Regions from separate parts of the Amycolatopsis sp. NPDC043889 genome, predicted to be linked through region 3. Evidence: riboswitches for the same ligand, from Rfam matches in the RefSeq annotation. Region 3 holds a riboswitch; each other region holds the start of a gene.
What was found. A riboswitch is a leader RNA that binds a small molecule or an ion and turns the genes downstream of it on or off. The one in region 3 is predicted to bind S-adenosylmethionine.

Region 1 (9,417 bases), on a different contig from region 3:
GCGATGATGCGCGAGGTCTGCACGACAGGGACCGCGAAGGCGCTGAAAGGCAGCGGGGCGGTCTTCGGCAAGACGGGGACGGCGCAGTTCGGGTCGGGCGCGGACGCCAACGGCTGGTTCGTCGGCTATCGCGGGGACGTCGCTTTCGCCGTCATGCTCGAAGGTTCCAACGACTCCAAACCCGCGGTGCAGCTGGCGGCGAAGTTCCTGGCAGGCTGACGCTTCGGCGGTCGCCGAACCGTGGGTCTTCTACGGTGGACGCATGGAGACGATCGCCCTGGCCGAGGTCGCGGCCGTGCTCGCCGATCCGAGCCGCGCGTCGATGTGCCTCGCGCTGCTCGACGGGCGTGCCTGGACGGTGACCGAGCTGGCAGGCGCGGCCGAGGTGGCCGCGTCGACGGCGAGCGAGCACGTGACGAAGCTGACCGAGGCAGGCTTCGTCGTGCGGGTCAAGCAGGGGAGGCACAGTTACGTCCGGATAGCCGACCCCCGGGTGGCGGAACTGATCGAGCGTCTGGCGCAGCACGCCGAGCATCGGCCGGTGAAGGGGCTGCGGTCGTCCGTGCGGGTGAAGCGGCTCGGGTTCGCCAGGACCTGCTACGACCACCTCGCCGGGACGGTCGGCGTCGCGCTGCGGGACGGGATGCTCGCCACTGGGCTGATCGACGACGCCGGCGGCCTGACGCTGACCGATCGCGGCCGCGAGGTGCTCGGCGCACTCGGGGTGGAGATCGACGGCGGCCGCCGCCCGATGCTGCGTGACTGTCTGGATTGGACGGTCCGGCGTGATCATTTGGCGGGCCGGGCCCCCGCGGCGTTACTGTCTCACGGAGTGAGCGCCGGCTGGTTGTCCCGTGAGGGCAACCGCGCGGTGAAAGTCCTGCCCGCGGCGGAAGAACCGTTCGCGGAACTCGGCGTCGACCTGGTGGCCCTGCGCAGTCCGTAATGGACAGTCTGTAACACAGGCTGTCCGGACGGTTTTCGGCCGGTACACGGACGAGTGACGAGCACCGCCTCACTATTCTGGAGCCCTCACGGCGACCGGAACGGGAGGCGACATGGAGCAACTCCCGCTCATTCTCGGCACCGGCGGGGCCGTGCTGCTCGTCGCCGTGATCGCCGTCCGGGTGTCGATCCGGGTCGGCCTTCCTTCGCTGCTGTTGTACCTGGGCATGGGGGTCCTGCTCGGCGAAGCCGGGTTCGGCATCCAGTACGACAACCCCGAGCTGACCCAGTCGCTCGGCCTCGCCGCGCTGGTGATGATCCTGTCCGAAGGTGGCCTCACCACCCGGTGGTCGGCCGTGAAACCCTCGCTGGGCATCGGAATCGCACTGTCCACAGTGGCCGTGGTGGTGAGCATCGCGGTCACCGGCGCCGCCCTGCACTGGTTACTGGGCCTGGACTGGCGGATGGCGTTGCTGTGGGGCGCGGTACTGGCCTCGACCGACGCCGCCGCGGTCTTCTCGGTGCTGAGATCCGCGGGGATCGGCAAGCGGCTCGTCGGCGCGCTGGAGATCGAGTCGGGGATCAACGACGCCCCGGCCTACATCGCCGTCGTCGTCCTCGCCGAGGGGACGACCATCGACTGGTCGCTGCCGCTGCTGGTGGTCTACGAACTCGCCGCCGGGCTGGTGATCGGCCTGGCCTTCGGCTGGGGCGGGGTGTTCGCGCTGCGCCGGGCGGCGCTTCCCGCCACCGGTCTGTACCCGCTGGCCACGGTCGCGGTGTGCGTCGTGGCGTACTCGAGCGGGCAGCTCGCCCACGCGTCGGGCCTGCTCGCCACCTACGTGGCGGCCCTGGTGCTGGGGAACTCGAAGCTGCCGCACCGGTCGGACACGCTGTCCTTCGCCGAAGGGCTCGGCTGGCTCGCGCAGATCGGCCTGTTCGTGCTGCTCGGCCTGTTCGCCTCGCCGAGCAGGATCTTCGAAAGCCTGGTCCAGGGCCTGGTCGCGGGTGCGGTCGTGCTGCTGCTCGCCCGCCCGCTGTCGGTGCTGCTGTCGGCGCTGCCGTTCAAGATCCCCTGGCGAGAACAGGTGTTCCTGTCCTGGGCCGGGCTGCGCGGTGCGGTCCCGATCGTGCTCGCGCTGATCCCGCTGTCGTCCGGGGTGCCGGGCGCGCAGCAGCTGGTCGACGCGGTGTTCGTGCTGGTCATCGTGCTGACACTGCTCCAAGGGGCGACGCTGACCCCGCTCGCGAGAATCCTCGGGCTGGCCCAGCACGCCGAGGCGCACGAGATCGACGTCGACTCCGCGCCGCTCGACGAGATGGGCGCGGAACTCCTGCAGGTCCGGATCCACGCGGGATCGAAGATGCACGGCGTGTACCTGGCCGAACTGCGGCTGCCGGTGGGGGCGACGATCAGCCTCCTCGTCCGAGACGGCTCCGGCTTCACGCCGAACAAGAACACCAGGCTCCAGGAACGCGACCAGTTACTCGTCGTGACGACCGCCGAAGCCCGTGACGCGGCCGAACGACGCCTGCGGGCCGTCGACCGCGCAGGCCGCCTCGCCAGGTGGAAGGGCGAATCCGGCCAGTAGGTCACGAACCGGCACCAGCTGTTCGTCGGTTGATCTCAGAAAATTCTTCCCTTTCGTACTCCCTTTGAATTACTTTCCCCGCAACTGACTCCATCGAATGGGTGAGTGTCACGGGGTAAGGAGTACGCAAGGTGACGAAACTTCCTGTGCGGTTCGCCGGTCTGGGGGCCGCTGTGGCGCTCGTCGGAGTGGTTCTCGCCGCCCCGACTGCGACGGCGGCCGGGGCCTTTCCCGCGTTCGGGCTCCCCTTCGACACGGGCCAGTCGGTCTACTCGGCGGGGATCCACTCGGACAACGGGACGTCCGGAGTGAAGAACGCCATCGACTTCAGCCCCGGGGACAAGACCGTTCGCGCCCCGCTGGCGGGCACGGTCCGGATCCAGCACTGCTCCGGTGGCGACTGGGTGACCGTCGACCACGACGGCGGCTGGCGGACCGGGTACTACCACCTGGAGAACATCGCGGTCACCGACGGCCAGAAGGTCGCCCCCGGCGACGCGCTCGGCCGGACCGGTAACGCGCTGCCCTGTGGTGGCAGCAGCACCGGCGCCCATGTGCACTTCACCCTGTGGACCCTGCCCACGGCGGCCGTGCAGGGCGGCGACTCGCGCGACTTCGGGGTCGGCGCGGGCAACTGGAACGGCCTGTCCTACGACGAGGTCTCGACCAAGGTCGCCGAGGCCTACGGCGAAGCCGTCGACGGCAAGACCTTCGGCGGCTGGCGGTTCACCGCGGGCACCGATCAGTACTCCGGCACAGCGACTGAGGTCTCCTCCCGCGCGACCGTCCCGCTGCCCGGCCGATTCCGGGTCTGACCGGCCGTTGCCCGGCGCGGCGCGGCGCCGGGCAGCGGTTCTTCCCGCTTGCGGAGCACGTGAGCGGCGTCTCAAGATGCGGACGAGGGCTGGCTCGATCGCCCGCTCATCCGCTAACTTCGTTCCTAGGTCACGAGTGTCAGCGTCAAGCCCCGGCTAGCTGACCGGCAACCCTCCTACCGCGGTGGGGTGCCCCGGGTGAGGACCTGGCTCGTCGCGTGGTGCGACGGGCAAGCGCGGGATCCTCGTCGGGTCCCCTGACCCGGAGGATGACGATGACTCTCGCACTCGAACGCACCAGCGCTCCCGCTGAAGTTGCTGAAACCGTTGCCACGCACCAAATCCCGACGGTCGCGTGCGCCGATCTGCGGGTCCCGCTGGTCACCGGCGGCGACATCGGCTACGCCAACCTCGATCACGCGGCGAGCGCCCCCTGCCTGGACAAGGTGCGTGCCGCGGTCGACGAATTCCTGCCCTGGTACGCCAGCGTGCACCGCGGCGCCGGGTTCGCCTCGCAGGTCTCGACCAAGCTTTACGAGCGCACGCGCGGAATCCTGCGCGGCTTCGTCGACGCGCGGTCGACCGACACCGTCGTGTTCACCCGCAACACCACCGATTCCTTCAACCTTCTCGCGCGCAGCCTGCCGAAGCACACGTCGGTCGTCGTGTTCGACACCGAGCACCACGCCGCGCTGCTGCCGTGGAAGGGACCGAACGTCCGCCGGATCGAAACCCCTCGGACCCGCCTCGCCGCGGTGTCCGCCGTGGACGAAGCGCTCGCGGACTGCCCGCAGGGCCCGCGCCTGGTGGTGCTCACCGGAGCGTCCAACGTGACCGGGGAACTATTGCCGGTCAAGGAGATCGCGGCCGTCGCGCGACGGCACGGCGCCCGGATCGCGCTCGACGCGGCGCAGCTCGCGCCGCACCGCAAGATCTCGATCCGCGATCTCGACGTCGACTACGTCGCGCTGTCGGGGCACAAGCTGTACGCGCCTTTCGGTGCCGGCGCGCTGATCGGCCGCGCCGACTGGCTGCGCGCGGCTCAGCCGTACCTCGCCGGTGGCGGCGCGACGAAGCTCGTCACCCGTGACTCCGAAAACCTCGGCGTGGTCTGGAATTCCGGCGCCGAGCGGCACGAAGCCGGTTCGCCCAACACCGTCGGCGTCTACGCGCTCGGTGTCGCCTGCGAGACCCTGGCCGCGAACTGGGGCGGGATCGTCGCCCACGAGGAGGAGCTGCTGGCGCGGCTGCGTCGCGGCCTCGCCGCCATCCCCGGTTTCGCCGAACTGCGGCTGTTCGACGCGCCGGTCGACCGGGTCGGCACGCTCAGCTTCGTCGTCGACGGCTTCGACCCAGGCTGGCTCGCCGCGGTGCTGTCCGCGGAGTACGGCATCGGTGTGCGGGACGGCGCGTTCTGCGCGCACGTGGCGACGAAGCGGCTGATCGCCGTGGCCGGTGCGACGGGGCAGCAGGCCGTGCGGGTCAGCCTCGGCCTCGGCAGCACCACCGAGCACGTGGACCGGATCGTCCTGGCGCTGCGCCAGATCGTCGCCCGCGGCGCGCGCTGGCAGTACGAGAAGCCGGAGGGCCGCTGGGTGCCGGAGAACGATCCGCGCGAACTTCCCCCGTTCTGCGCCTGACCCACTATCCTCTCCCCGCATGGGGAACGAGCGACCGCGTTACTGGTTTCCGCTGGCGTTGCTGGGTTTCGCTCAGCTGATCGTGGTGGCCTTCGGCGGGATGTGGTCCGGGGGCTGGTTCGCCTACGCGCCCGCCGGTGAGCAGCAGTTCCTGACCCAGAATCTGTATGGGGTCGGTGATGGTGGGGTTTTCGGATCCTTGCGCGGGGTCGAGATGAGCCGCGAGACCGCCGCCGCGCTGGACACGTCGTTCGACATCGCCGGCCGGAACGACGACTGGCTGTTCGCCGTTCTCGCGGTCTACCTCGGCACGGTGCTGTTCTACGCCATCCGGACAAAGACCATGCGCTGGTGGAAGGTCGCCGCGATCGCGCTCGGCGGACTGGTCGCCATCGTGCTGGCGGATCTGGTCGGCTACTGGGAATTCGATCTCGACGGTGACACCCGGAGCGCGATCCTGTTGACGCTGGGCCTCGTCGGGCTCGCCTGGCTGGAGCGCAGCGTGCTGGTACTGGTCGTGGCCGCGGCGTTCGTGCTCTGCGCGGTCGTGCTCGCGCAGGGACAGCTCGCGCTGGTGCTTTCGTCGCTGGTCGTGCTCGCCGGGGCGTTCGCGGCCCTGCTGAGCAGGCCGAAGACGGCCGCCGAGGAGTCCTGAACACGCTCAGTGGACAATGGGGCTGTGAGTACTGAGCCCGAAACGGCGCCACCGTCGCCACCGCTGCCCAAGAAGCGCGTCGCCGTGGTGTTCGCCGTCGCCGCGGTGCTGTGGGGGATCGACCTCCTCACCAAGCAGATCGCCGTGTCCACGCTGGAGGGCAAGCAGCCGGTCGAGTTCCTCGGCGGGCTCGTGTACTTCCAGCTGGTGCGCAACCCCGGTGCCGCCTTCTCGATGGCGACCGGGCTGACCTGGGTGCTCGCGCTGGTCGCGATCGCCGTCGTGATCGCCATCGTCTGGCTGTCCCGGCGGCTGCGCTCGGTCGGTTGGGCCATCGGCCTCGGCCTGGTGCTGGCGGGCGCGCTCGGCAACCTGACCGACCGGATCTTCCGCGCGCCCGGCCCGCTGCAAGGGCACGTGGTCGACATGATCTCCGCGTTCGCGCCGAACGGGCAGGGCTGGGCGATCTTCAACGTCGCCGACTCGGCGATCTGCGTCGGCGGCGTGCTCATCGTGATCCTTTCCCTGCTGGGAAAGGACTACGATGGAACGTCTACAAAGGACAAAAAGAAGGCGGCGAGCGAATGAGCGCGCGGATGTTGCCCGTTCCCGACGGGCTCGACGGCATGCGCGTCGACGCGGGGCTGGCGAAACTACTGGGACTTTCCCGCACGGTCGTGGCGGAGCTGGCCGAATCCGGTGAGATCCTCCTCGACGGCAGGCCCGCCGGGAAATCGGACCGGCTGACCGCCGGCGGACTGCTCGAAGTGACGCTGCCCGATCCGGCCTCAGCCGTCGAGGTCGTCGCGGAACCCGTCGAAGGCATGAAGATCCTGCACGACGATGACGACATCGTGGTGATCTCAAAGCCGGTCGGTGTCGCCGTGCACCCGAGCCCCGGCTGGGCCGGGCCGACCGTCGTCGGCGGGCTCGCCGCCGCCGGGCTGCGCATCGCGACCTCGGGCGCCGCCGAACGCCAGGGCGTCGTGCACCGGCTGGACGCCGGCACCACCGGCGTCATGGTCGTGGCGAAGAGCGAGCACGCGTACACCGTGCTGAAGCGGGCGTTCAAGGAACGCACCGTCGACAAGGGCTACCACGCCATCGTGCAGGGCCACCCGGACCCGACACGCGGCACCATCGACGCGCCGATCGACCGGCACCCCCGGCACGACTACAAGTTCGCCGTCGTCCAGGGTGGGCGGCCCAGCGTCACGCACTACGAGGTCGTCGAGGCCTTCCGCGCCGCGTCGCTGGCCCAGATCAAACTGGAGACCGGGCGCACGCACCAGATCCGCGTGCACTTCTCGGCGCTCAAGCACCCGTGCGTCGGCGACCTGACCTACGGTGCCGACCCGGTGCTGGCGCGCAAGCTCGGGCTCTCCCGGCAGTGGCTGCACGCGAAGACGCTCGGCTTCGCCCACCCGGCCGACGGGCGCTGGGTCGAGTTCGAGTCGGAGTACCCGGACGACCTGGCCAACGCGCTGCGGATCCTGCAGGACGAGAACTAGGCGCGAGTCTCCTGTCCGTGAAGGCCTCCTTCCCTACCTTGAGAGTAGGCAAGGAGGCCTTCACGGACCACAAGTCACGAAGGCACCGGGAGCCGCCGCGAGCTAATCGTCGATCGACCAGGTCAGCGTGCGCTCGTCCGGCTCGGGCCGCGGTGACCAGCGCACGGCGACCACGCGCGTCGAGTCCGGCAGCACGTAGACGGTGTGCCCGCCCAGGGTCTCCCCGGGCCGGACGCCGATCTTGTGCGGCGGCCGCGACGTCAGCGAGACCGGCGCCTTCGCGATCGGCTTGCCGTCCGCGGTGAGCAGTTCGAGGTAGTTGTCCGGGAGCGACACGAACGGGATGTTCCCGCGGTTGGTGATCTCGGTGTGCACCACGACCGACCGTTCCCCGGCTTCCAGCGAGTAGCCCGCGGCGCTGAACAGGTAGTCCGCCGGGTCCTGGACCTCGAGCAGCTGGACGGTGAGCTGCTCGCCCTCCAGGCCCTGGGTCTCCATCACGTCACCGGTCCGGCCCTTCTTGCCCTCCGGGGCGGGCTGCGGCATGACCTGCTGTTCGTCGCCGCGTGCCCAGGACGCGGTCTGCGGGACGCCCCAGGTGCTCATCACCGGGTCGGCGGGCGCCATCGGGGGCGGCGCGAACTGCTGCTGCGGCGGGGCGGGCGGTCGCGGAGGCGGCGCCATCGGCTGGCGTACCGGGGCCGAAGGCGGGCCGGGGTAGCGGCCCGACGGCGTGCCGTGCACGTTGTACGCGCCCGACGGCGTCCCCTGGACGTTGTATGGCCCGGAGGGGGTGCCCTGGACGTTGTGCGGTCCCGAATGCCCCGGCGGACGCTGGGGCTGCGGAGGTTGCTGGGGCTGCTGAGCCCAGGAAGGCGGCGCGCTCGCGATGGCGGCCCGTAGCCCGTTCGGGTCGCTCTCCACGCCCACGAGCAGCGGCAACCCGCTGCCGGAGAGGGCGACCAGGCGGTACGCGACCTCGCGCGGGTCCATCCCGACCTTGGCCGCGAGTTCGTGTACGGCCGCCTTGCCCAGGTCCGCGAGGGCGGCGAGCAGGCGGATGTCCACGGGATCGGTCACGGCCACGTCCGGGAACGCTACCGTCTCGCTCCCGGCGCCGCGGGGAGAGGCCGTCCGAGTGCGGCAAAACCCGGCTTCGGTAGTACGCGGTCTCCATTAGGGTCGGGGATACCGCCTCCATCGACCTCTGGGGAAAGCAAACATGAGCGAAGTCTCCGCCCTCGCCGACGAGTTCGTCGAAGCCCTCTTCGACGCCGAGCCGGTCATGCCCGCTTTGCAGGGCTTCCGTCCGGAATCGACCGGGCTCAGCGATCTCAGCGAGGCCGCGGGGGACGCCTTCCGCGCGCGGCTGGCCGGGTTGGCCGAGCGGGCCGAGGCACTCGCCTCCGACGGTTTGAGCGCGGAGGAGAAGACCACCCGTGATGTCCTGATCGCGATGGCGCGGGCGAGGATCGCGCTGCTGGACTCCCGGTTCGTCGAGTTCACCGTCAGTGACCTGTTCATCTCACCCGCCGCCGAGGTGCTCACCGTGCTGCCGATGATGTCGGTCGGGACGGGCGCGCAGGCCGAGGCGCACCTCGGGCGGATCGCCGCGATTCCGGAGTACCTGCGGCAGGCCGCGCAGCGGCACCGTGACGGCGTCGCCCGCGGGCTGGTCCCGGTCGCGTACCTCGTCGACGCCGCCGTCGCGTACCTCGACCGGCACCTCGCCGAGCCCTCGGCCGATCCGTTGCTGCGCCAGCCCGCGCCCGACGACGACTTCGAGACCCGCCGCGCCGCCCTGCTGCGTGACGTCGTCCGGCCCGCGATCGCGGAGTACCGCGAGGTGCTCGCGAAGGAGATCGCGCCGCACGGCCGTCCCGAGGACAAGCCCGGCGTCTGCTGGCTGCCCGACGGCGAGCGAATCTACGCCCTGCTCGCCGAGATGCACACGACGACCGACCGCACCCCGCGTGAGCTGCACCAGACCGGGCTCGACGTGATCGCGGGCCTCGCCGACGAGTACCGCGAGTACGGCTCGCGGGTCTTCGGCACCAGCGACCTCCAGGAGATCTTCACCAAGCTCCGCTCCGACCCGGCTCTGCGCTGGTCCGGTGCCGACGAGATGCTCGACTCCGCCCGCGCGGCCATCACCAGGGCCGAGGCCGAGGCGCCGAAGTGGTTCGGCCGGATCCCGCCGCAGCCGTGGACGGTCGAGCCGGTTCCCGCCGAATCCGCGCCCGGCGCGCCCGCCGCGTA
Region 2 (9,417 bases), on a different contig from region 3:
GACCTCCCAGCAGACGGCCGACAAGTACACCCGCCAGATCGGTCAGGACCTGCAGGGGCTCGGCCTCACCTACGACCTGTTCACCCGCACCACCACGGGCAACCACGCCGAGGTCACGCAGCAGATCTTCCTCGCGCTGCACCGCAACGGCTATGTCGTCCCCAAGACGACTCGGGGCGCGATCAGCCCCTCCACAGGTCGCACCCTGCCCGACCGGTACATCGAAGGCACGTGCCCGATCTGCGGCTACGACGGCGCCCGCGGCGACCAGTGCGACAACTGCGGCAACCAGCTCGACGCCGCCGAACTGATCAACCCGAAGTCCCGGATCAACGGTGAAACGCCGAAGTTCGTCGAGACCGAGCACTACTTCCTCGACCTGACGGCCTTCGTCGACACGCTGGGCAAGTGGCTGTCCAGTAAGACCGACTGGCGTCCGAACGTCCTCAACTTCACGAAGAACCTGATCGACGACATGCGGCCGCGGCCGATCACCCGCGATCTCGACTGGGGCGTGAAGATCCCGCTGGACGGCTGGCGCGACCAGCCGCTCAAGCGCTTCTACGTCTGGTTCGACGCGGTCATCGGCTATTTCTCGGCGAGTGTCGAGTGGGCGCGGCGCACCGGTAACCCGGACGCCTGGCAGGAGTGGTGGAACAACCCGGACGCCCGCTCCTATTACTTCATGGGCAAGGACAACATCACCTTCCACGCCCAGATCTGGCCCGCGCTGCTCTTCGGCCACAACGGCGAAGGCGATCGAGGCGGCGTGGCGGGCAAGTACGGCAAGCTGCACCTGCCCGACGAGATCGTTTCCAGCGAGTTTCTCACCATGAGCGGCTCGAAGTTCTCGACCTCGCGCGGCACTGTCATCTACGTCCACGACTTCCTTCGCGACTTCGGCCCGGACACACTGCGGTACTTCATCTCGGTCGCGGGACCCGAGACCCAGGACACCGACTTCACCTGGGACGAATTCGTCCGCCGGACCAACTTCGAACTGGCCAACGAGTGGGGCAACCTCGTCAACCGCTCCATCTCGATGGCCCACAAGAACGTCGGTGCCATTCCTCGCCCCGACGCCCCCACGGCCGCAGACGAGGAGCTCAAGGAGCTCTCCCGCAAGGCGTTCGACACCGCCGGCGCCCACTTGCAGCGGTCACGGTTCAAAGCCGCGGCGAGCGAGGCCATGCGTGTCGTCACCGCCGCGAACCGGTACCTGTCGGACCAGGAGCCTTGGAAGCTCAAGGACGACCCCGCCCGGCGCGACAGCGTTCTGCACACCGCGCTGCAGGTCGTCTCGGACGCCAACACGCTGCTGACTCCCTTCCTGCCCCACTCGGCGCAGAAGGTGCACGAGGCACTCGGTGGCACGGGCGTCTGGGCGGCCCAGCCCGAGCTTCAGGAAGTCGAGGACCTCGACATCCCCGGCCGGATCAACCCCATCATCACCGGCGACTACAAGGCCGAGCAGGCACGCTGGAAGTCCGTGCCGATCGAGGTCGGCAAACCGCTGGAGAAGCCGACCCCGCTGTTCGCCAAACTGGACCCGGAACTCGGCGAGACCGGTCCCGAATGGGCCCCGATCTCGAAGTGATCAGCTGATGGGTGCGGAGAAGAAGGAACTGCCGCCGATCCCGGACAGATTGCCGGTATCGGTGGTGGACGCGCATACCCACCTCGACGCGTGCGGCGCGGTCACCGCGGCTGATGTGACAGCCATGGTCGACCGCGCCGAACGCGCCGGTGTTTCGCGGGTGATCACCGTCGCGGACGACCTCGCGGCCGCTCGCTGGGCCGCGCAAGCGTCCACTTGGGACCCGCGGGTCTGGGCCGCCGTCGCGATCCATCCCACGCGTACCAAGGATTTCGGCGAGCCCGAGAAATCTGAAGTGGAGAGTCTCGCCAAAGAGTCCAGAGTGGTCGCGGTCGGCGAGACCGGCCTCGACTACTACTGGGACTACTCGCCCCACGACGCCCAGCAGGACGCCTTCCGGTGGCATATCGATCTCGCCAAGCGGATCGGCAAACCGCTGATGATCCACGATCGGGACGCCCACGAGGACGTCCTCCGGATCCTCGAGGAAGAGGGAGCGCCCGAGGAGGTCGTCTTCCACTGTTTCTCCGGGGACGAACACATCGCGCGCCGGTGCGTCGACGCGGGATACGTGCTTTCGTTCGCCGGCACGGTCAGCTTCCGTAACGCCCGCGGCCTCCACGAGGCGGCACGGATCGTTCCGGCGGACCAGTACCTCGTCGAAACGGACGCTCCGTTCCTGACCCCGCATCCGTTCCGTGGGCGGCCGAACGAGCCCTACTGCGCCGCCTACACGGTCCGGCACCTCGCCTCGCTCAGGGGCGAGGCGGTACACGAGGTGGCCGAATCGGTGCGAACGACCGCTGAGCGGGTCTTCGGATTGCCGACAGTCACCACCGGTTGAACGGATTGCGACATTAGTGATCAGCAATGGTCCACTCTGATGAGTGACCAACGTCACGACACTCCAGGCGGTGTTTGCGCAACCCGGCGAGGTTCGTTACTGTCCCGTGATCGTGCCGGTCGGGACCCGCTCAAGCGGTTTCCGGCTGTTACGCCCACAGTCACGTCAGTGCACGTCGGGGAAGCGGAACCAGGAGCGGTACGGCCTGGAACCGTGACGATGGCGCTGGCTGGGGGTGTCGGACTTCTAGAGGTGTGCCGAAGCGCGCATCGAGACGAAGGACGTAGTGGAGTGGTTGTCGAGCTCCTCGACGTCTTGGGAAAGGGAACGACCCAGTGACTGGTAGCAGTAGGCAGGATGGCTCGCGCCTCGGCGCAGAGACGAACACCTTCGCTTCCTCCGGTTCGGTTGCCGTGCTCGACCGCGACACTCAGTACGGCGAGCTGGACTACTCCGACGATCCGCGCATCACGCACCAGGACGTCCTGGCCGCGCTCGGCCCCGACGCCGACACCCTGATGGCCGAGATCGACGTCGACGTCGACGAGCTGATCCGCCTCATCAGCGCCGAGACCACCATGCTCCCGCCGATCGTCATCCCGGACGAGCTGGCCGAAGACCGCACCGCGGGCGCGCCGATGAAGGCCGCGACCAAGGACGAGGTCATCTCGAGCGCGACCCGCGTCTGGAAGAAGCGTTTCCTCAAGGGAACCGTCATGGCGGTGCTGCTCACCCTCGGCGGTGGCGGCGCGGCCGCGATGGCGATGAACAAGAGCGTCACGGTCGACGTCGACGGCAAGCAGCAGACCGTCCACAGCTTCGGCGACACCGTCGGTGAGGTCCTCGAAGACGCCGGCCTCTCGGTCGGCGCGCACGACTCGCTCTCTCCCTCGCCTCAGGCCGAGGTGGGCGACGGCGGCGTCATCAAGCTGGAGCGTGGCCGCAAGCTGAACCTGATCGTCGACGGCGCACCGCAGCAGGAGTCCTGGGTCCGCGCGACCAACCTCGGCGACGCGCTGAACCAGCTCGGTCGTGCCGACCTCGCCAAGGCCGGCACTTGGACCTCGCTCCCGCAGAACGGCGAGCTGCCGCTCGAAGGTGCCACCGTCGAGGTCAAGACCCTCAAGAACGTCACCGTCTACGACGGCGCGAACGAACCGCGCAAGGTTCAGACCAACTCGGTCACCACCAAGGAATTCCTCGGTGAGCTCCGGATGACCCTCGGCCCGGACGACGAGGCCGTGGGCGGTCTCGACGTCAAGCTGGTCGACGGCGCCGAGGTCCACATCAGCCGGACCGGCGTCACCATGGTCAAGCAGGACGAGGAGATCGCGCCGCCGGAGCAGAAGGTCGACGACCCGAACCTCGAAAAGGGCAAGACCAAGGTCGAGGACCCGGGCACTCCCGGCCAGAAGACCGTGACCTACAAGGTCACCAAGCGCAACGGCAAAGAGGTCGGCCGCGAGAAGGTCTCGGAAGAGGTCCTCACCGAGGCCAAGCCCAAGATCGTCAAGGTCGGTACCAAGAAGCCCGCCGATCCGGTCATCGGAGACGCCGGCGCCTGGGACCGCATCGCGCAGTGCGAGTCGACCGGTAACTGGTCCGCCAACACCGGCAACGGCTACTACGGTGGCCTGCAGTTCAACAAGAGCACCTGGGACGCCTATGGCGGCGACCAGTACGCCGCGTACCCGCACCAGGCCAGCAAGGCCCAGCAGATCGCTGTCGCCGAGAAGGTCCGCGAGGACCGTGGCGGTTACGGCGCTTGGCCGCACTGTGGCAAGAAGGCCTGACGCCAGATCATCCTCCTTTCCTGAAGGTCACCGTGTGGGTTCGCCCGCAAGGTGGCCTTCAGGCCGTTAGGGGCTTCGGAGGATGAGCCGGGTTCCCGGCTCGCGGTCTCGAGAGTCTCGCCCACCAGCGCGCGGGCCGTATATGTGCCACGTTCCTGGACGGTTCTCGAACACCTCCACCGCCGTGAGGCGGGCTTTGGCGGCCCTGAGGCGGCGCCTGGGCGGGCTTAGGACGGTTTGCCGACTCCTCGGCGGGCTCGGCAGCCGAGGACTGCTCGGCGACCTGCTCCGAGCTCTTCCGGGGCAAAGGGATGTCCGGGCCGGTTTCCGCGAGCTCGACGATCTCTGAGAACGCGTCGCCGCGTCTTTCAGCCGGCGAACGGTCGTCGGCTTCTCCATCGGGGACCGGATAGGCCCGTGGTACCAGGAGCGCGTTCAGGCGGGCGCCTGTCTCGGCATCGAGGTCGCCGCGCATGTCCCAGCGGCCGGTTCGTTTCTGGCGCAACCAGAAGTCGCTCCGCCGCCTTTGCGGAGCGGGGTCGTCTTTGGGTCCTCCATCCGGGTCCAGTTGTGCGAGCAGCTCTGTGCCCGCCACCGTGACGTCGCGCGGTCTCGCGACGCGGGCGAGCTCGACCAAGCCCTCCTCGGCCTCGAGGCGTGCGCTCGCGGTGACGTGCTCGGGCAGCCTCTTCATGACCGTGACGATCCGGTCGATGCTGGCCTCGGCCAGCGCGCCGGTGGTGGCCGCAGTACCGGTCAGGGGCGCGACGGGGTCGATCGACGTGCCGTCGCGCGCCCGTCTCGAATTGAGCGCCAGCGCTCTGCCGGTCACTCTCTGAGCCTCTGCTCGAGGTACCCGGGCCACATGCTCGTAGAAGACGGCGATCGAGTTGTGTCCGTAGAGCTCACGGACCCCACGTGACTCGATCTCGGCCAGGATCTGGCCGACTTCGGCGACAAGACGTCGCCCTTCGCGTAGCCGCGTCTGCAACTCGTCGAGAAGCAGGTCGGCGTCACCTTCCGGCAGGTTGAGCGGGAAGGTCTTGGGAATGTTTGTACTGGTCATCCCTCGATTGTCGAGGCGGATTCGAACGAATGCACGGTATCGATCGGGTGGATGATCATCACGCTCCGGCGGTGCGAACCTGCGCCGATCACCCTTGAGTGGGATGCGTGTCGCTTCGGAAAGCCATACGGATGGTGGGGTCGGATCCGGCCGGGCCCTTGCCCTGGCGATGCATCCGGGCCCACTCCTCGCGGAGCACCCCGTAGACGACGGAATCGTGGACGCCGCCGGACCAGCGCCGTGCGCGCCGGAACCGGCCTTCTTCGACGAACCCGAGCCGTCGCCCGACGGCGATCATTCCCGGGTTACCCGAGAACGTGGCGAAGTCCAGGCGGAGCGCGTCGGTGCGGGAGAACAAGTAGGTCGTCCACATGCGCAAGGCCTCGGTGCCGAACCCGCCGCCCCAATACCGCTCGTCGTAGATGACCAGCCCCATCCGCCGCCAGTCGGTCTGCCTGCTTTCCCAGTACCAGCTGACCCGGCCGATCAGCCTTCCGTCGCTCAGATCGCACACGGCGAGGCTGGTGCGGGGATCGGGCGGATCGGACTTGATCGTGGTGAGTTCGCGCGCCGTGGATTCGGCGGCGGCTGTGGTCGGGGTGCCGAAGTAGGGCCCGTTCGTTTCGTGCCAAGGCCGCGCGGGATCGAGTAAGTCGAGGAGCGGCCCGAGGTCGGACGGGCGCCATTCGCGCAGCCGGACTTTTTCCCCATCGAGTGCGACGTCGTCCACCGGCCAATCGTGGCTTACCGGACCTGGTTACGATCGTCGGGTGACTGAACTGCTCGGTCCTGCGGAAATCAGGGCGCTGGCGGCCGAGCTGGACGTACGTCCGACCAAGAAGCTCGGTCAGAACTTCGTGCACGATCCCAACACGGTGCGCCGCATCGTCGACCTTTCGGGGATCGGCGAAGGGGACGTCGTCCTGGAGGTCGGGCCGGGCCTCGGCTCGCTGACACTCGGGCTGCTCGCGACCGGCGCCGAGGTCGTCGCGGTTGAAATCGACCCTGTCCTGGCGGGGCGGCTGCCGAGCACCGTGGCAGAACGAGGCGGGGGCGAAAGGCTGACGGTCGTCGGCGCGGACGCGTTGCGGATCACCGCGGACGATCTGCCCGCGCGGCCGACGGCGCTCGTCGCGAACCTGCCGTACAACGTCGCCGTTCCCGTCGTGCTCCACCTGCTCGCCGAACTGCCGTCGCTGACCAGCGGTCTCGTAATGGTCCAGACCGAGGTCGCGGACAGGATGGCGGCGGGTCCGGGAAGCCGGACTTACGGCGTTCCCAGCGTCAAGCTCGCCTGGTACGGGAAGACGCGCAAGGTCGCCGCGGTGCCCCGGGCGGTGTTCTGGCCCGTTCCGAACGTCGACTCCGCCTTGGTCGCGTTCGAACGGGGCGACGTGGTGTCGTCCGTGGATCGGGAACGGCTGTTCGCGGTCGTCGACGCCGCCTTCTCGCAACGGCGGAAGACCTTGCGTGCCGCGTTGGCGTCGTGGGCCGGTTCCGCCGAACGCGCGGGGGAACTGCTCGAAAAGGCGGGTATCGACCCCAAGACTCGCGGGGAGCAGCTGGACGTTCATCAGTTCGCCCGGATCGCCGCGGCCGCCGGCTGACCACGTGTCGCAGGTGTGACCGGAGCCGCGCGAACGGCGGCAGGCCAAGGCCGCGCACCTGCGTGATTCCTCCTCTCGATTCGGCGTGGGCGGACCTCGTCTTAGCAGGCAGCGCGCCTGTCGTGACGTAGATACGCCTACTGGCGTCTCATAATATGGACTTCCCATCCTGTATGATGGACGCGACCAGACGTGTGATCTGCGCCTACGCGCTTGCTTTCATCCAGTGGGATCGGTTTTACTCAATAAGCCATCCCGAGCGACTGAGAGACCTGGCTCGCCGAAGTCGCAGCAACCACCCTCCACAGGGCAGGTGCTACCGCCAGGACCGATGGAGGCTGTGCCTAATGAACAGGGTCACCCACCCGCTCCTGCTGACCAGGCGACGTGTCGTCGATGAAGGTCGCCGCACGGTAAGTGCGTGTCGACGCTCCACCGTTACTGCCTGAGTCCTTTCCCTTATCTCTGAATCCGTTCGTTTCCCGGACGGTTACTCGGTGACGGTTGGCGCGCTCGAAAGAAGCAGCGCCCCATGTGCATGGAGCCCTTCGTGATCACTGTCGAAAACCTGTCCAAGTCCTTTCCCCTCAACGGAAATCCCGTCGTCGCACTGCGCGATGTGAGCGTGGACATCCAAGCAGGCTCGCTGTTCGGGGTCGTCGGTCCGGCGGGCTCCGGCAAATCGACCCTCGCCCGGTGCATCGGTCTTCAGGAGCGTCCCGACCGCGGCGTCGTCCGTCTCGACGGCCTCAACACCGGGACACTCGACGGACGCCGGCTCCGCGAAATCCGGCGCCAGGTCGGAGTCGTGAGCACCAAGCCGGAATTGCTCGCCGAGCGCACCATCGCCGGCAACATCGCTTCGCCGCTCGAGCAGCTCGGCCTCGACGGGCCGCAGCGCCGCAACCGGGTCGGCAACCTGCTCGACCTGGTCGGGCTCACCCCCCGTGCGGGGCAGCGACCGGGCGACTTGTCCGCGGGGCAGCTGCGCCGCGTGGCCATCGCCAAGGCGCTGGCCGCCGGGCCGTCCGTGCTCCTGGCCGACGACCCGACCGCGGGCGTGCAGCCCGAGGAGTCCGGCGCGGTCCTGACCGTGCTCGACCGCGCGCGCGCCGAGCTCGGCGTCACCGTGCTGCTCACCACTCCCGACGCCGGCGTGGTCCGCCGTGTCTGCGACGACGTCGCGGTTCTGGAGGCCGGCGCGATCATCGAACGCGGAACCGTGCTCGACCTGGTCTCCGACCCGAACAGCCGGACCGCGCAGGCGCTGCTTCCCGCCATCGAAACCGGGCGGGCACAGGCCTCGAAGTACGACCGCGCGGTGGACGTCGTGCTCGTCGGCTTCGCCTCGGTCGGTGCGCTGCTGCCGGAGGCCGCCGGTCGCTTCGACGTCGAACTCGCCACCATCGGGGGCGGCCTGACCCGGATCGGCGACACGCCGGTCGGCCGGTTCCGCCTCGGGGTGCGTGGTGAGCGCGCGGACGCCGCGCTCGCCTGGATCGCCGAACGTGGCGGCCACGTGACCCACCCGGTCCGCGGGCCGCAGGGTGTCGCTGCCTGATTTCTCCGCGAACGGGCCGCTCAGGACGAATTTCGTCCGGGCGGCCCGTTCGCGTCCGACCCGTCCGTTCTCTTTCTCCTGGTGACAGCGCAAGTGGAGCGGCCACGTAGGCTTGACGCGTGCTCGCCGTCGTACCGCCCCCAGTGACCGTCAGGGTTCCCGCCAAGGTCAACCTGCACCTGTCGGTCGGTGACGTACGCCCGGACGGTTACCACGAGCTGGTGACCGTGTTCCAGGCGCTTTCCCTGACCGACGAGGTGACCGTCGCGGTCACCGAGGACCCCGGTGTCGAGGTCTACGGCGAAGGTGAAGGTTCCGTACCGACAGGAGCCAACAACCTCGCCTGGAAGGCGGCGCAGGCGTTGGCGGCTCACGTCGGCAAGGCGGACGGCGAGTCCAAGGTCAGAGTCGTGTTGCGCAAAGGCATCCCGGTCGCGGGCGGGATGGCCGGTGGCAGTGCCGACGCGGCCGCGACGCTGGTGGGGCTCGCGTCGCTTTGGAAGCTCGACATCTCCCGGGACGAACTGGCGGGTATCGCCGCGAAGCTCGGTAGCGATGTACCTTTCGCGCTCTACGGCGGGACAGCGCTGGGCACCGGCCGAGGCGAGCAGCTGGTGCCTGTCTTGTCGAGGCACACCTTCCACTGGGTCCTGGCCTTCGACCAGCGTGGGCTTTCGACTCCACGGGTGTTCGGCGAGCTGGACAAGTTGCGTGAAGAGGGCAGCCCGCCGCGAATCGGCTCGCACACTCCGGTGGTGGAGGCGCTGGCATCCGGCGACCCGCGGCAGCTGGCGCTGCTTCTTGGCAATGACCTGCAGGCGGCCGCTGTCTCGTTGCGTCCGGGGCTGCGTCGCACATTGAGGGCGGGAGTCAACGCGGGGGCGCTCGCCGGCACCGTGTCCGGATCCGGGCCGACCTGCGCGTTCCTGTGCGCGGACGCCCAGTCGGC
Region 3 (9,417 bases):
GTAGACCATCGGCTTCGGCTCGCGGTAACCGGCGAGCGGCTCCTTCGCGCCCTGGCGTTCGGAGGTGACGGTGTCACCGACCTTCGACTGCCGGACGTCCTTCACCCCGGTGATGAGGTAACCCACCTCACCGACGCCCAGCCCTTTGCTCGCCTTGGGCTCCGGCGAGATGATCCCGACCTCGAGGAGTTCGTGGGTGGCGCCGGTGGACATCATCTTGATCCGCTCGCGCGGCGTGATCTTGCCGTCGACGACCCTGATGTAGGTCACGACGCCCCGGTAGGTGTCGTACACCGAGTCGAAGATCATCGCCCGTGCCGGGGCGTCGGCGTCACCCTGCGGCGCGGGCACCTGCTTCACCACCGCGTCGAGCAGGTCACCGACACCGACACCGGTCTTGGCGGACACGCGCAGCACGTCCGAGGGCTCGCAGCCGATGATGTGCGCGATCTCGGCGGCGTACTTGTCCGGATCCGCCGACGGCAGGTCGATCTTGTTGAGCACCGGGATGATCTGGAGGTTGTTCTCCAGCGCGAGGTACAGGTTGGCGAGCGTCTGCGCCTCGATCCCCTGCGCGGCGTCGACCAGCAGGACGGCGCCTTCACACGCCTCGAGCGCGCGAGAGACCTCGTAGGTGAAGTCGACGTGGCCCGGGGTGTCGATCATGTGCAGGACGTGGTCCTGCCCGTCGACCTTCCAGGGCAAGCGCACGTTCTGCGCCTTGATGGTGATGCCGCGTTCCCGCTCGATGTCCATTCGATCGAGGTACTGAGCCCGCATGGCCCGTTCCTCGACCACGCCGGTGAGCTGCAGCATCCGGTCGGCCAGGGTCGACTTGCCGTGGTCGATGTGCGCGATGATGCAGAAGTTCCGGATGAGCTCCGGGGGCGTGAAGGTCGTGTCGGCGAACGTCGTCAACGGGTTTCCTCGCGAAGGTCGGGGTGTGCCACCTCTATGGTCCCATGCCGCTCCGGGTGCGAGTGGGGGTCATCCCCGATGCGGCCCGTGATGAGCTGTGGTGCCCTCGAAGTATGAGTACTTCACTCTCCCAGATACTCGACCGGACGTTCGGCCATCCCCGGGGACTGCTCGGCCGGTTCGGCGGCCGAGCGATGGAGCACGGCAACGCCGCCACCGAACTTCGCGTCGTCGAGCTGGCGTCGATCGAGTCGGGCGAAACCGCCCTGGTCGTGGGCCCTGGCCCGGGCGTCGGGCTTGAGGCCACGGCCGAACGCGCGGGCCGCGCCATCGGCGTCGACCCCTCTCCGGAGATGCTCGCCCGCTCGCGCCGCCGCTGCGGCGACGAGGTGGAGCTACGGCACGGCACCGCGGACTCCACAGGCCAGCCGGACGAGAGCGTCGACGTGGTCCTGAGCGTCAACAACGTGCAGTTGTGGAGGGACCGGGCGGCCGGGTTCGCCGAACTGTTCCGCGTCTTGCGGCCCGGCGGGCGGCTGCTGCTGTCGGCGCACGAGAAGTGGCTGCCGGTGTCCCGGCACGAGCTGGCCGACGAAGTGACCGCCGCCGGCTTCACCGACCTGCAGACCTGGACCTGGGAACCGCCGGGCTTCGGTGCCTCGCTCGCCGCTCAGCTGCGCGCGATCAAGCCGCCGGCCTAGCGCGGATCAGTGCGCAACGGGTGCTCACGCGGCACCTCGACCAGCACGATCCTGGTGCCGTCCGGATCGGCGATCCACGCTTCGTCCAGACCCCAGGGTTCACGCCGCGCCCCGCGGACAGGCTCCAAACCCTTCTCCGCGAGTTCCTCGAGCGCCGCGGGCAGATCCCGCACTTGGAGCCACAACGCGACGTCCGGGGTCGGGCCGGTTTTCCCGGTACCGACGATCTCGATCGACCCGTTCCCGGCGAAGAACACCGTCCCGCCGGGGAACTCCTTGTCGATGGCCAGGCCCAGGGTGTCCCGATAGAACGCCGTCGACACGTCGAGGTCCTTCGGGTGGATCAGCACCCTGCTGCTCAGCACGTCCATGGCTCAATCCCTACCGGATGGGTTCAGGCCATCGCAATCGCGGTGATCCCCGCCAGCACCACCACCGACCCGGCCAGTCTGCGGACGGCGTTCGCCTCCCCCAGGACCAGCCAGGCGGCGAGGCCGCCCAGGACGATGCTCAGCTCCCTCGCCGGTGCGACGAGGCTCACCGGAGCGATCTGGAGGGCGTAGAGCACCAGCAGGTAGGCGGCCGGCGAGAGCACACCGACGACGAACACCTCACGCTTGTGTTCGCGCCAGAGCCACGAGATCTCTTCGCGGTCCTTCAGCGCGTACGGCGTCATGAGGAGGCTCTGCACGATCGCGCCGGTTCCGAAGTAGACGATCGGCGGGACCGCGAGGCCCGTGACCGAATGGGCGTCCCAAAGTGTGTAGGCGGCGATCGTGAGCCCGGTCAGCATTCCGTAGACCAGGCCTTTGCGGCGAGCGACACGATCGGCGGCGTCGGCATGCGCCGACGCCCGGCCGGTCCCGATCACCAGCACTCCGGCGACCACGAGGAACGCGCCCACCAGGCCGAGCACCCCCGGCCGCTCGCCGAGCAGTACGACGGCCGCGAGCACCGAGATCAGCGGCCCGGTACCGCGGGCGACGGGATAGACGACGGAAAGGTCGCCGACGGCGTAGCCCCGCTGGAGGACGATCCCGTAGGTGACGTGGAACACCGCCGTGACCACCGCGGCGAGCAGCCAGGTCCACTGTGGACGTTGCGGCTCCACGGCCAGCGAGACGGCCATGACGGGGACGAGCAGGATCGCGGAGAGGCTGTAGTAAGCCCAGACGAACCGGGCTCCGCCACGACGGATCCGCTTGGCCGCGAGGTTCCAGCCCGCGTGGATGACGGCGGCGATGACGACGAAAAACAGGGCGGTGGCGTTCACGACGGACCTTTCACGTTTTCCGCGCACGCGGAAAACACCGGTCCTCCAGGCTTTTGTCCCGTCAGATGAACGGCGGCGCTTCCGGCCCCGCCGATGGTGCCGCTCGGACCTGTCCCATCTGCCCTGATTGTGTGTTTCGCTGAACGGGCAGGCGGCGGAACCCTAGGCACTACGCTCCGCACCGTACCTCAAGCACCCGTCCCGAGGTGGCCGCGAGCCACCCCTGGACGGCTGTTAAGCTTGCCTTTCACCGTCGTGTGGCATTCCGTCATGGAGGAAACCCGCGCGCTCCCACGAGCACGCAGGGCCGGTCACAGCGCGGCGGTGAAACCACCGAGAGATTCAAGAGGAGCGCCCCCGTGGCCAACATCAAGTCGCAGATCAAGCGCATCACCACCAACGAGAAGGCGCGTCAGCGCAACCAGGCGATCCGGTCCTCGGTGAAGACCGCGATCCGCAAGTTCCGCGAGGCCGCCGACGCCGGCGACAAGGCCAAGGCCCTGGAGCTGCAGAAGGACGCGGCCAAGAAGCTGGACAAGGCCGTGACCAAGGGCGTTCTCCACGCCAACCAGGCCGCCAACAAGAAGTCCGCGCTGGCGAAGCGCGCGAACTCTCTCTGATCGGCTTTCGAAGGGCCCCGGCGACGCGCGTCGCCGGGGCCCTTCGCCGTGTTCAGCGGCTTGCGCCGTGGGCGGCGACGACCTCCAGGACGGCGCGCTCCAGCGCGTACTCCGGGTTGGCCGCGACCCCTTTGACCTCGGCGTTGAGCCGGGCGACCACCCGCATCGCGGTGGCGAGCCCGTCCTGGCCCCAGCCGCGGGCCTGCCCCTGGGCCTTGCGCACCTTCCACGGCGGCATCCCCAGCTCACCCGCCATCTGGTTCGGGTTCCCGCGACCGGCACCGGACACCCGCGCGATCGTCCGGACGGCGTCGGCGAGGGCGTCCGCGACCAGCACGTGCGGTACGCCCAGCTGCATCGCCCAGCGCAGCGACTCCAGCGCCGCCGCCTTGTCCCCGGCGACGGCCTTCTCCGCGACGGCGAACCCGTTCACGTCCGCACGGCCCCGGTGGTAGCGCCGGACCGCCTGCTCGTCGACCGTTCCGCCGGCGTCCGCGACCAGCTGGGTCGCCGCCGACGACAGTTCACGCAGATCCGAACCGACCGCGTCGATCAGCGCGAGCACGGCCGCACCGTCGATCTTCCCGCCGACCCGGCGGACCTCGTTGCGGACAAAGGATTCCCGCTCCGCGGGCTTGGTCAGTTTCGGGCACTCGACAACCTCCGCACCGGCCTTCTTCAAGGCAGCGGGAAGCCCCTTCGCGGCCTTGCTCCGGCCGCCTCCGCTGTGCACGACGACGAGCACGATGCCGTCGGCGGGGGCCTTGACGTAGGCCATCACCCCGTCGGCTAGCTCCTGCGAGATGTCGTGCGCGGACTCGAGGACGATCACCCGGCCTTCGGCGAACAGGGAGGGGCTGACCATCTCCGCGAGGGCTGGGACTGTGAGGTCCGACACCCGGATCCGGGTGAGATCCGCCGTCGGGTCGGCCGCCTTGGCCGCGTCCGAGGCGCTGCGGACCGCGCGTTCGATCAGCAGCTCTTCCTCACCGAGAACCAGGACCAGCGGCGATGGGGCGGAAGCTTGCGTCGTCACGGTGACGATCCTGCCACTCCTCCTCTCGTGTGCTTTGTCCGGTGATGTGTTGCGGGCACTGTGGCCCCACCTGAGCCTCATGTCGTACGGTGTTGGCGAGGCGACGCGATCATGCGCGTGCCGACAATCGAATACCGCTCATCCAGAGGGGCAGAGGGAACGGCCCGATGAAGCCCCGGCAACCGGCGTCAGCCTGTCATCCCGCGATCGCGGGGTAGCTGACGAACACGGTGCCAATTCCGGCCCGCCCACGGCGGGGCAGATGAGGAAAGGAACCTCGCGATGACCGCAACCCTCGGCACGACCTCCACCACCAAGACCCCGGATCTCGGACCGGCCGTCGAACTGGTGTCGAAGGAAGAGGGACACCGGCAGCCGCTCGCTCCCGAATTCGTTTCCGCCGAGGATTTCTCGCCGCTCGAAGTCGCCTACGACTTCGGCCGCGTGCGCCGCGAGGACATCGAAGCCGGACCGAAGAACATCTGGCGCTACAAGAAACTCCTTCCCGTTCCCTCGAATGTCGAAGAGATCCCCAACACCGAACCCGGCGCCACCCGGCTCATCCAGGCCGACAGGCTCGCGAAAGCCTTGGGTGTCAAGAAGGTCTGGGTCAAGGACGACACCGGCAACCCCACCCACTCCTTCAAGGACCGCGTGGTCGCCGTCGCTTTGGCGGCCGCGCGCGAGTTCGGGTTCGATGTGCTCGCCTGTCCCTCGACCGGCAACCTGGCCAACGCCGTCGCCGCCGCGGCGGCCCGTGCCGGCTGGCGGTCGGTCGTGCTGATCCCGAAGACCCTGGAACGCGCCAAGATCCTCACCACCGCCGTGTACGACGGTGACCTGATCGCGGTCGACGGCAACTACGACGACGTGAACCGGCTCGCCACCCAGCTCGCCGCCGAGCAGGAGAGCTGGGCGTTCGTCAACGTGAACGTCCGGCCCTACTACTCGGAAGGCTCCAAGACGCTGGCCTTCGAGGTCGCCGAACAGCTCGGCTGGCGACTTCCCTCCCAGATCGTGGTGCCGATCGCCTCCGGTTCCCAGCTCACCAAGGTGGACAAGGGTTTCCGCGAGTTCGGGCAGCTCGGCCTCGTCGACGAGACGCCGTACAAGGTGTTCGGCGCGCAGGCCACCGGCTGCTCCCCCGTCTCGGCGGCCTTCCGCGCGGGGCACGACGTCGTCCAACCGGTCAAGCCGGACACGATCGCCCGGTCGCTGGCGATCGGGAATCCGGCCGACGGCCCCTACGTCCTCGATGTGGTCAACCGCACCGGTGGCGCGATCGAAGACGTCACCGACGAAGAGGTCGTCGAGGGCATCCGGCTGCTCGCCCGCACCGAAGGCATCTTCACCGAGACCGCCGGCGGCGTCACCGTGGCGACGGCCAAGAAGCTCATCGAGACCGGCAAGCTCAACCCGGACGAGGAGATCGTCCTGCTGATCACCGGTGACGGCCTCAAGACCCTCGACGCCGTCGAGGACAAGATCGGCCCCAAGGCCACCGTCAGCGCCTCGGCCGACGCGGTGCGCGAGGCTCTGGGCATCTGAGTTCCCGTCGGCCCGCCTCAAGTACGAGGCGGGCCGCGGGGCTCACCCCGGCGTACCAGGGCGAGGCCTCGCGCGTCGGCGAGGACCGCGGTGTCGCCGTCCGTGTCCGTCCTGGCGACCGACGCGCCGACGGCGGCCAGATTGTCCAAAGTGGACTTGTTCGGATGCCCGTACGTGTTTCCGGCGCCGACGCTCACCAACGCCGCCCGCGGCGCGACGGCGTTGAGGAAATCCGGTGCCGTGTAACGGCTTCCGTGGTGCGGGACCTTCAGGATATCGGCACGCAGTTCTGCCCCCTCGGCCATCAGGTCGGCCTGCGCGGCGAGTTCGATGTCGCCCGTCAGGAGTACCCGGCCCGCCGGGGTCCCGGCGCGCAGGACGACGGAACCGTTGTTGATCACCGTGCCGTCCTGTTCGCGGACCGATCGACCGGTGACATACCGCGGCCCCAGTACATCCAGTGACAACCCCGGCCAGTCCAGCCGTTGCCCGATCTCCAGCTCCAGCAAGGGAATCCCGCGGCGCGCGGTCTCGTCCGCGACCTGCTGCCACGCCCAGGCGGGAGCCCGGCCGGGGCCGACGGCGACCGCCCCGACCGACCTGCCCTCGAAGACGGATTCGAGGCCGCCGATGTGGTCGGCGTGCAGATGACTCAGCACGATCAGCGGAACCCGGTCGACGCCGAGCCTGCTCAGGCATTCGTCGACCGGCCCCGGTTCCGGCCCGGTGTCGACCAGGACCGCCCGCCCTTGCTCGCCGGTGGCGAGGACGACGGCATCGCCCTGCCCGACGTCGCAGGCGACGGCACTCCACGATGCCGGCGGCCACGCCGGAGCCAGCACTCGCACCGGTACGAAGACGAGCAACCCGGCGGCCAGCGCGACCGCCAGGAGGATCCTGGCGTGCCGCAGCCGGATGGCGACGAGCAGGACGACAAGCAGTCCGGCCGCCAGAAGCCCGCCCCACCAGCCGTCCGGCCAGTCCAGGACCGCTCCCGGTGCGCGGGCGCCGTGGCGGGCCACGGTGATGAGCCAGCTCGCCTCGGGTTCGGTCAGGCGGACCAACAGCCTTCCCGCCGACGGCCACCACGGGCCGACGACGGTGGCGAGCACGCCGAACACGGTGGCCGGGGCGACCACCGGCGCGGCGAGCACGTTGGTCACCACCGAGACGAGACTGACCGATCCCACCATGCCCGCGATGACCGGCGTCGTCACCACGAACGCGGCCAGCGGGATGGTCAGCCCCTCGGCGTAGCCTGCCGGGACACCGCGTCCGACCAGCCATTCCGCCCACCTCGGCGCCAGCAGCACCAGGCCGGCCGTGGCCAGCACCGAAAGCGCGAACCCGAAGTCGGCGGCCATCGCGGGGTCGGCCACTACGAGCCCGGCCACCGCGAACGCCAGCGCGGGCAACGCCGAACCCCGGCGCCCCAGTGCCAGCGCCAGCAGCCCGACCGCCCCCATCACCCCGGCGCGGAGCACGCTGGGCGCGGGCCCGGCGAGGACCACGAACCCGGCGAGCCCCGCGGCGGCCGCGGCGGCGGAGGTCCGCGGCCCGACCCGGAGCACCCTCAGCAGGAGAAGGATCGAGCCGCAGACGATCGCCACGTTCCCACCGCTCACGGCCATCAGGTGGGACATGCCGGAGTCCGTGAACTCGCGTTCGACCCTCGGGGACAGTGTGCTCGTGTCCCCCACGACCAGCCCGGGCACGAGACCGGCCTGCTCCTCCGGGAGGACGGCGCACAGCTCCCGGAGCCCGGCGCGCAGCGATTCCGCGGCTCGCTGCCACCAAGGCGCCGGCCCGAGGGCCGACGGCGGGCCTCGCACCGAAAGGACCGCGACCGTCAGTTCAGCCCCCTTCGACGGCGCGAGCCGCCCTGAGGCGGTGACCTGCTGCCCGGGCAACAGGGCCGTCCACCCCTCGGCGGGAGCGAGCAGGAGGATCCGGCCGGCCGAATCCACCACGCGCTCACCCGTCACCGCGGTGTCCACCGTCGCGGCGATGACCACCAGGCGGGTGCCTGCCCGGCGATCGGCGTATCCGGCACCGCGGACCGGACGTGGCCGCTCGGTGACCACCACCCTCGTGGTGACGTCACTCCCCCGTGCGGCGGCGGCACGGAGGTCGTCGTGCTCGGCGGCCCGGATCCGCAGCGCCACCGGGCCGGCGGTGAGCACGCCGAGGACCGCCAGGGCACCCAGGCCCGCCACCCACCGGGACGCCGTCCGGCGGGCACGGACACCGGCGGCGATCGCGAGCACCACGGCGGCCGCACCGCAGAGCATCGTGATCCACCAGCCGCCCAACAGCCCGGAAAGAGTGCCGAGCCAGGCAGTCATCGCGGCCGGTATCAACCGCAAGTCCTGTCCTCGCCACGACGCGGTGTCCACTTCGGACGGATCGGCGGACGGGTTCATCCGACGGACACCACTTCCCGGAGCTTTCGATATTTGGATTCGCCGATCCCTTCTACGTCACGGAGTTGCTCGACGCTGGTGAACCCGCCGTGCCCGGACCGCCAGTCGACGATGCGTTTCGCCATCACCTCGCCGACCCCGGGCAGGGTGTCGAGTTGCTCGGCCGTGGCCGAGTTCAGGTCGAGCTTCCCCGGCGGTGCCGCCGTTCCGGCCGCGGCCGGAACGGGGACGCCGACGCCCACCTGCTCGCCGTCGGTCAGCCGCCGGGCCAGATTCACTCCGGTCAGATCCGTTCCGGGCTGTGCCCCACCGGCCGCCGTGAGGGCATCGGCGACCCGTGCGCCCGGAGGGACCGTGACCAGGCCGGGTTTGAGGACCCGGCCGACGACGCTGACCACCAGAGGCGCCTTCCCCGCCGCGGCGGGGACGTCTCCGGCGGCCTTCGCCGACGGCAGGGGAGGAGGGGTCTCCGCCCCCGGCCGGTGTCCGAACAAGGCGATCGCGCCGGTCACGATCACGGCCACCGCGATCAGCACGGCCACCACGACGAACCACCGCCGGCTCACCGGGATCCCGTCCGCCGTGAACCGGGTGGGCACCCAGCGGCGTACGAGCCTGCCCGCGGGCGGGCCCTGGGTGGGCGACGACAGCTGCGCTGCCAGCCACGCCAGCCTGGCGTTGACGGAGGGTCCCGATGGACGGGCGGTTTGGTCGAACACGTGACCGACGCTACGGAGCGGGAGCGGCGGGCGGCAGTGGTGAATCCCGAGGCTGTGGACAAGTGGGGTGTTGTGGACAACCAGGGCACGGCCGAGACCGGATCACCGGTTTCCGTCGGGGTCGTATGCGACGCTAGACGGTTTCCTCAGCCCGCTCGCTGGATCACGACGCCGAGCAC

Region 1: it holds a riboswitch for S-adenosylmethionine, as region 3 does, so the genes downstream of both, AC0685_RS21340 (aminotransferase class V-fold PLP-dependent enzyme) here and thrC (threonine synthase) in region 3, are expected to answer to the same signal.
Region 2: it holds a riboswitch for S-adenosylmethionine, as region 3 does, so the genes downstream of both, AC0685_RS11920 (methionine ABC transporter ATP-binding protein) here and thrC (threonine synthase) in region 3, are expected to answer to the same signal.

What each region holds. Positions count from the first base shown of each region.
Region 1 is NZ_JBWKEC010000011.1:35,792-45,208, reverse strand. Features, by position in the region: partial or broken gene AC0685_RS21360 (penicillin-binding transpeptidase domain-containing protein) at 1-219, shown strand, start outside; gene AC0685_RS21355 (ArsR/SmtB family transcription factor) at 263-946, shown strand; gene AC0685_RS21350 (potassium/proton antiporter) at 1,059-2,537, shown strand; gene AC0685_RS21345 (M23 family metallopeptidase) at 2,669-3,352, shown strand; SAM riboswitch class IV at 3,481-3,595, shown strand; gene AC0685_RS21340 (aminotransferase class V-fold PLP-dependent enzyme) at 3,628-4,992, shown strand; gene AC0685_RS21335 (hypothetical protein) at 5,012-5,647, shown strand; gene lspA (signal peptidase II) at 5,672-6,235, shown strand; gene AC0685_RS21325 (RluA family pseudouridine synthase) at 6,232-7,158, shown strand; gene AC0685_RS21320 (AsnC family protein) at 7,261-8,244, opposite strand; gene AC0685_RS21315 (DUF885 domain-containing protein) at 8,381-9,417, shown strand, end outside.
Region 2 is NZ_JBWKEC010000004.1:345,588-355,004, forward strand. Features, by position in the region: gene metG (methionine--tRNA ligase) at 1-1,597, shown strand, start outside; gene AC0685_RS11895 (TatD family hydrolase) at 1,605-2,441, shown strand; gene AC0685_RS11900 (transglycosylase family protein) at 2,855-4,234, shown strand; gene AC0685_RS11905 (DUF222 domain-containing protein) at 4,293-5,300, opposite strand; gene AC0685_RS11910 (GNAT family N-acetyltransferase) at 5,389-6,030, opposite strand; gene rsmA (16S rRNA (adenine(1518)-N(6)/adenine(1519)-N(6))-dimethyltransferase RsmA) at 6,071-6,907, shown strand; SAM riboswitch class I at 7,155-7,245, shown strand; gene AC0685_RS11920 (methionine ABC transporter ATP-binding protein) at 7,458-8,468, shown strand; gene AC0685_RS11925 (4-(cytidine 5'-diphospho)-2-C-methyl-D-erythritol kinase) at 8,588-9,417, shown strand, end outside.
Region 3 is NZ_JBWKEC010000014.1:86,768-96,184, reverse strand. Features, by position in the region: gene lepA (translation elongation factor 4) at 1-918, opposite strand, end outside; gene AC0685_RS24615 (class I SAM-dependent methyltransferase) at 1,032-1,619, shown strand; gene AC0685_RS24610 (VOC family protein) at 1,616-1,990, opposite strand; gene AC0685_RS24605 (EamA family transporter) at 2,014-2,892, opposite strand; gene rpsT (30S ribosomal protein S20) at 3,252-3,512, shown strand; gene holA (DNA polymerase III subunit delta) at 3,565-4,548, opposite strand; SAM riboswitch class I at 4,684-4,817, shown strand; gene thrC (threonine synthase) at 4,831-6,096, shown strand; gene AC0685_RS24585 (ComEC/Rec2 family competence protein) at 6,114-8,519, opposite strand; gene AC0685_RS24580 (ComEA family DNA-binding protein) at 8,516-9,238, opposite strand; gene AC0685_RS24575 (DegV family protein) at 9,385-9,417, opposite strand, start outside.